Regions from separate parts of the Mesobacillus sp. QJM3NY_10 genome, predicted to be linked through region 3. Evidence: riboswitches for the same ligand, from Rfam matches in the RefSeq annotation. Region 3 holds a riboswitch; each other region holds the start of a gene.

Region 1 (2,265 bases), 2.3 Mb from region 3:
GTTATGGGAAAGGAATATATCATGATTGCGAAAACAGAAGAAGATTTTAACGGATTAAAAGAAATTGGCAGAATTGTCGGCTTGATACGGGAAGAATTAGTTGGGAAGACTGCACCAGGTATCACCACGAAGGAGCTTGATGAAATTGCGGGCAGGCTGTTTGAAGAGCACGGGGCGATTTCAGCACCGAAGGGAGAATACAATTTCCCCAGCTATACATGTATAAGTGTGAACGAAGAGGTGGCACATGGCATACCAGGCAGCCGTGTGATCAAAGAAGGCGATATTGTTAATATCGATGTTTCCGGCTCTAAGAATGGTTATTTCGCCGACACTGGTATCTCATTTGTCGTTGGCGAAGGTGACCCTATCTTAACCAAAATATGCGAAACAGCCGTCGAGGCCTTTGAAGCAGGATTGAAAAAAGCGAAACCTGGTTCGAAGAAAAGCGGACTAGGCAAGGCAGTTATGGCAACTGCGAGAAAGAATGGACTAAGGGTTATCAAAAACCTTACAGGACATGGAATCGGCCGTACAATCCATGAAGCACCCGATCATATTTATAATTACCATGAGCCATGGGATGACGAGCTTTTAAAAGAAGGAATGGTCATCGCTTTTGAACCGTTCATCTCAACTCGTGAGGAAGAAGTCTTCCAAAACGATAATGACGAATGGACATATGTAACAGAAAACAGCTTCGTCGCTCAATGTGAGCATACCATCATTCTTACTAAAAACGGGCCGCTAGTGATTACCCGATAGGCTCATTTCTCGATTGAAACCCTTGCTGCTGCAGGGGTTTCTATTTTTTGCCTGACCCCTTTCATTTCATACTATATTCCTATTTTTCGTATTACTAAAAAAAAATCCAACAAATTGATTGACACTTTTTCTATGACGCAGTAAAGTAATAAACAAGATTTACAACTCAATATTCGTTACTTCTTATCAAGAGAGGTTGAGGGACTGGCCCTATGACACCTCGGCAGCGGACTCCTTTGGAGGACTGTGCCAAATCCAGCAAGCATGAGCTTGACAGATAAGAAGAGGCCGACTTTTAATTTGATGTCCTCTTCTTTCTGAAGGGGACTTTTTGTTTTTACAAATATCTCCACCCATAATTTCATATTCGATACTTTCTTATCAAGAGAGGCGGAGGGACTGGCCCTATGAAGCCTCGGCAGCGGACTCACATTGAGGACTGTGCCAAATCCAGCAAGCATGAGCTTGGAAGATAAGAAGAGGTATTGTCCAGCAATCGTTGCGGCATGCCCTCTTCCTGTTTCCAGGAGGAGGGTTTTTTTATGATTTACAAAGGAGGAAGACAGATGATCACTTTTGAGCAAGTGGAAAAAGTTTATGAAAGTCGCGGGAATAAGGTAGCGGCACTTAATGGAATCGATCTGGAAATCAAAGAAGGAGAGATATTCGGAGTCATTGGTTTTAGCGGTGCAGGAAAAAGCTCCCTGATCCGCTGCGTAAATTTACTGGAACGGCCAACATCCGGCCGGGTGATTGTGAATGGCTGCGACATGACTTCACTTTCAGTAAAAGAAGTCAGGGAGATAAAAAAGAATATCGGCATGGTATTCCAGCATTTTAATCTTTTAAATTCGAAAACCGTTTTTGATAATGTTGCGATGCCTCTCATTCTCGCAAAACTTCCCAAAGCCAAAAAAAAAGAGCGAGTCCTTCAGCTCCTCGACTTTGTCGGCCTGGCTGATAAAGCAAACAATTATCCAGACCAGCTTTCGGGAGGCCAGAAGCAGCGAATCGGTATTGCCCGGGCGCTGGCAACCCAGCCGAAAATCCTGCTTTGCGATGAAGCAACATCTGCCCTTGACCCGCAGACAACCAGTTCAATCCTGCAGCTATTGAAAAAAATCAACAAGGAGTACAACATTACGATTTTAATCATTACCCATGAAATGTCCGTCATCAGGGAAATTTGTGACAAGGTGGCTGTCATCGAGGAAGGAAAAATCATTGAGGAAGGCACTGTCTTCGATGTATTCTCCAGCCCGAAAACAGTTACAGCAAGAAATTTCGTCAGCACGATCATGAATGACAGCATTCCTGATTCCGTGTACAGGATTATTGAAGGACATTCAGGACTTCATAAGGTATTCCGGATCAACTTTGTCGGTGAGTCAGCCGGTCAGCCGCTTTTTTCCCAGCTTTCAAAGAAATTCGATATCAACGTCAATGTTCTTTTTGGCAATATCACAGAGCTTCAGGGTATACCATTCGGAAACTTGATTG
Region 2 (2,265 bases), 2.2 Mb from region 3:
GAAGGCAGTGGTCGTGTTACAGCTTCTGTCGCTTCCGTTTTTGCTGTTGACAGCGTACACACAGAATTTTTGGCTCGCTGCACTAGGATTTTTATTTCGTCAGGCACTAATGAATGCCGGCAATCCAATCCAGATGTCGTTAATGATGTCGAAGGTTGATGATTCCATGAAGGGTTTGGCAAACTCTGTGAATCAAATGGTGTTTAATCTCGGATGGGCCGTTATGGGACCGGTATCGACTGGGATCGTCTTGAAATACGGTCCCTATTGGGGATATGCAACTGTATTTACCATTACTGCAGGTCTTTACTTAGTAGGATCCACGTATTTCTTCGTAGTTTTCAAAAGTATGGATAAGCCAAAATCCGGCATGATGGAGACAAAACCTGCTTAATTACTGTATTTCTTTGGATATATTTCTCGGGAAATGAAAGACGATGCCGAAATTTCAAACGGTATTGTCTTTTTTTACGTTATTCATATTGTAAATTCAATTATTAATTTGTCGAAGGATTCCAACAGGTTTTTCCCTGATTACAAGGAATATGTATTATAAGGGAGTTGATTGGAATGCGGGAACGAATCGACAGGTTTGCGAATGAAATCCAGAATAAGAAGCATGTTCTGCAACTAGTAAATAAACTGGAATTATGCTTAAAAATTGAAGCAGAGAGTGGTACATTCTACTTGTCTTTCAAGGATGGCAAGGTGGCTTGCCAGGAAACCTGCATGCATACCCGATACACTGCAACGATTTCTGGAAAGGATGCGCTTTTGGATCAATTATTTAATGGAGATCTGAAACTGCGTCAGGGAGTAAAAATGAATTATTTCACAACTGATTGTTCTTTTCGCTCCCAATTGGTTCTGGAATCATTATTTTATCTTGCGAGACCACTTCCTGTATAAAATTTTATCTGAATAATCGAAATATATTGACCGATATATTGCGACGTGATATTATCACTTTAACGCAGTAAAAACGAATTGAATATTCTTATCCAGAGAGGCGGAGGGACTGGCCCTATGAAGCCCGGCAACCGGTTGTGAAACACGGTGCTAATTCCAGCAGAGTTTTTTGCTCTGAAAAGATAAGGAGAGATGATAAATGACCCTCTTCTTAGGAAGAGGGTTTTTTGTTTCAGTTTTTCAAGGAAAATATTTTGATTGGAGAGATGGAGATGGCTAATGAGCAAAAAAACTACAGAATTGAAACGCTGGGGGTACATGGTGGTCAGTCACCAGATCCGGTAACAGGCGCGAGGGCAGTTCCTATTTATTCGAGCAATGCGTTCCAATTTGAAAACACAGAACATGCAGCGGATTTATTTGCGCTTAAGGAAGCGGGCTATATTTACTCACGGATACATAATCCGACAGTTACTGCCCTGGAAGAAAAAGTGGCTCTTCTTGAGGGCGGTATAGGTGCTCTTGCGTTATCCAGTGGGATGTCTGCCATCACGATGGCGATCCTGAACATTGCGCATGCGGGTGATGAAATTGTTGCTGCATCTAATCTATATGGAGGTACTTACAATTTATTTGCTGTAACACTGCCGAAGTATGGAATAAAAGTTCATCTAGTTGATCCAGCTGATCCTGAGAATTTTAGAAAGGCGATCACTCCGAAAACAAAAGCAGTCTACGCAGAAACAATCGGTAATCCAAGTCTCAGAGTATTGGACATTGAAGCTGTAGCGGAAGTTGCCCATGAAGCAGGTCTTCCGCTAATCATCGATAATACATTTGCAACCCCTTATCTTTGCCGGCCAATTGAACATGGCGCCGATATCGTTGTCCACTCAGCTACCAAGTGGCTATTAGGAAATGGTACAGTCATGGGCGGAATCATTGTGGATGGAGGAAAGTTCGATTGGAAGTCGCCTAAGTTCCCGGGCTTCAATGAGCCGGACTCTAGTTACCATGATCTTGTCTATAGTGAGGCAATCGGAGCTGCCGCATTTATCGTAAAGGCAAGAGTCCAGCTGTTGCGTGACCTTGGACCGGCGATCAGTCCTCAGAGTGCATTCCAATTCAATCTTGGAATAGAGACATTACATGTCCGCATGAAGGAGCATGTTGCCAATACACGCAAAATCGTAGATTATCTTGATTCGCATCCTGCCGTTACCTGGGTCAGCTATCCTGGCCATGAATCTCATCCTGATAAAGAACTCGCAGATCGATATCTTCCAAAGGGAGCAGGGGCAGTTGTTATTTTTGGGATTGAAGGTGGCAGGGAAGCCGGTGCAAAGCTGATTAACT
Region 3 (2,265 bases):
GAAGAACTGTTTCAATTGCCTGCCTGAATGCCTTGCCGCCCCCTTGTGCTCCACCAGGATGTCCATGTACGCCTCCACCCGCATTAATGATTGAATCTATTCCGAAATCTTTTACAAGCAAAGGGACCATTCCTGGATGGATACCTGCTGATGGAACCGGGAATGTCCTTTTGAATTGATCCTCAGCAGTCAGTGCCTCGGCTATTGAGATCGCCTGCTGCTTTTCGAGAGCCACACTTCCATAAGGTGACGGGAACAGTGAGAAGTCTGCTCCGGCATAACGGAGTAATTTTCCCAGAAGCAAGGAATGTGAAAAACCATATTCATCAGCTGAAGTGAACGCACCACTTACAGCCGGGTGAGCCATGATCGGAATACCGATTTCGTCATCTTCCCTAAGTTCCTGCAAGACATCCAAACCGTAGGCGAACACATTGAACAACAGGGCGTCGGCTCCAAGCTCAGCCGCTCTTCTCGCTTTATCCCTAAGCTGTGTGGTTCTTCCTGTCAGGTTGGCAGCATATAAGGTTCTGTGTCCAGTAGATTCATAGACTTCATCGAGAACCTGTTTCCCAAGAGTGATTCTCTTTTCAAAAGGAGTAAGTTCATTTTCAAACAGGATTTCATCATCCTTGATCAGATCAACTCCTCCAAGGCTCTGTTCTTTTAGCTGCTTTAACAGAAACTCCATATCCCGTCCAATGACACCTTTGAAGATGCTCATAAGCAATGGCCGGTCATAGACGCCAAGCTTTCCCCTGATTCCTTCAATGCCAAAGCGCGGACCTGGGAATTCTTTCTTTAATTCTTCTCCGAATTCAAGGTCTATCAGCTTTACCTTGCCATCAAGCGATAGTTTTCCAAATAAAGTTGTGAGAATTGCTGGCAGGTCCGGTGAGAAATTGATGGCAGGATAAGCGATTTTAATTGTTGCCACTGTTTCTGAATTGCTGTCCAGGCCCGAACCTTCTACAGAAACAACTCTTCCCTTATGTTTTTTTAATTGTTTTTGGTCCAATTCAGGCAAATCTGTCCAGGATCCCACTGTCAAACCAAGCGCGATCCCCTCTGCTTTTTTCTCCGGGTTATGTTTAGCATCATGGACTATATATGTCGCTGTAATTTCGCTCATGAAGATCAATCCCTTTCCAAACGAGTTGTTTTAAAGACATTAAAAAAACCTCTTCACAAAGAAGAGGTTAGAAAATACACTAAACTCTTCTCATCTTTCAGCTTTCGCTGCAAGAATTAGCACCGTGCCCAGCATAAAATGCTGGATCGGTTGCCGGGCTTCATCGGGCTCGTCCCTCCGCCTGCTCTTGATAAGAAAATAATTTAATCAAGTTATTTAATTGGTTAAAGTAAATTTATTAATTAGGATTATGTCAGGTTCATAAATCAATGTCAACTATTTTTTGAAAATTTCCAAGCTTTCAATTCTGCTGACTGCTTCTTGCAATCTCTCCTCGGAGCTCAGCAAGCCAACCCTCACAAAGCCCGCTCCATGTTCTCCAAACCCTACACCTGGCGCAACTGCTATATGTGCCTTTTCGAGCAAAAAATCCGCAAATTCAACCGAAGTGAAGTGTTCCGGAACCTTAAGCCAGGCAAAAAACGAGCCTTTTGGAGCAGTGACGTGCCAGCCAATATTTTTCAGACCGTCAATAAGGACATTTCTTCTTGATTCGTATAAATCATTTAAGTCAGCAACACATTCCTGGGGCCCTAGCAAAGCTTCTGCTGCAGCTTCCTGGACAGCACCAAACAGACTGACATACATATGGTCCTGAAGCAAGTTGATCGCCGCAATCACGCTCTTATTCCCCGCTGCAAAGCCCACACGCCATCCAGCCATATTATATGTTTTCGAGAGCGTATAAATTTCGATCCCTACGTCTTTGGCACCCTCTGACTGTAAAAAGCTTTGTGGTCTCTTCCCGTCAAAGCCAATCGCTCCATACGCGAAATCGTGGACAACACAAATTTCATTTTTTCGTGCCAGCTCGATTGTCTGATCAAAAAATTCCTGATGTGCCACTGCGCCAGTAGGATTATTGGGGTAGTTGAGAAACATCAGTTTTGCTTGATCCAAATCCTCTGCACTTAATTCAGCATAATCAGGCAGAAAGTCATTCTCTTCTCTTAGTGGCATTGTCACCATCTTAGCCTTTGCAAGTTCGACTCCAGATAAATAGTCAGGGTAGCCTGGGTCAGGAACGAGAATGGTGTCCCCAGGATTCAGCAGGCATTGAGGAATTTCAACCA

The links. Region 3 has a riboswitch for S-adenosylmethionine ahead of mtnW (2,3-diketo-5-methylthiopentyl-1-phosphate enolase). Riboswitches for the same ligand answer to the same signal wherever they lie in the genome.
Region 1: another riboswitch for S-adenosylmethionine. It lies ahead of AC0VX7_RS19685 (methionine ABC transporter ATP-binding protein); the one in region 3 lies ahead of mtnW (2,3-diketo-5-methylthiopentyl-1-phosphate enolase).
Region 2: another riboswitch for S-adenosylmethionine. It lies ahead of AC0VX7_RS20810 (O-acetylhomoserine aminocarboxypropyltransferase/cysteine synthase family protein); the one in region 3 lies ahead of mtnW (2,3-diketo-5-methylthiopentyl-1-phosphate enolase).

What each region holds. Positions count from the first base shown of each region.
Region 1 is NZ_CM149675.1:3,893,249-3,895,513, forward strand. It holds gene map (type I methionyl aminopeptidase) at 22-765, shown strand; SAM riboswitch class I at 946-1,049, shown strand; SAM riboswitch class I at 1,141-1,244, shown strand; gene AC0VX7_RS19685 (methionine ABC transporter ATP-binding protein) at 1,332-2,265, shown strand, end outside.
Region 2 is NZ_CM149675.1:4,113,003-4,115,267, reverse strand. It holds gene AC0VX7_RS20820 (MFS transporter) at 1-394, shown strand, start outside; gene AC0VX7_RS20815 (SCP2 sterol-binding domain-containing protein) at 571-909, shown strand; SAM riboswitch class I at 995-1,098, shown strand; gene AC0VX7_RS20810 (O-acetylhomoserine aminocarboxypropyltransferase/cysteine synthase family protein) at 1,182-2,265, shown strand, end outside.
Region 3 is NZ_CM149675.1:1,552,566-1,554,830, reverse strand. It holds gene mtnW (2,3-diketo-5-methylthiopentyl-1-phosphate enolase) at 1-1,132, opposite strand, end outside; SAM riboswitch class I at 1,220-1,329, opposite strand; gene AC0VX7_RS07685 (aminotransferase class I/II-fold pyridoxal phosphate-dependent enzyme) at 1,409-2,265, opposite strand, start outside.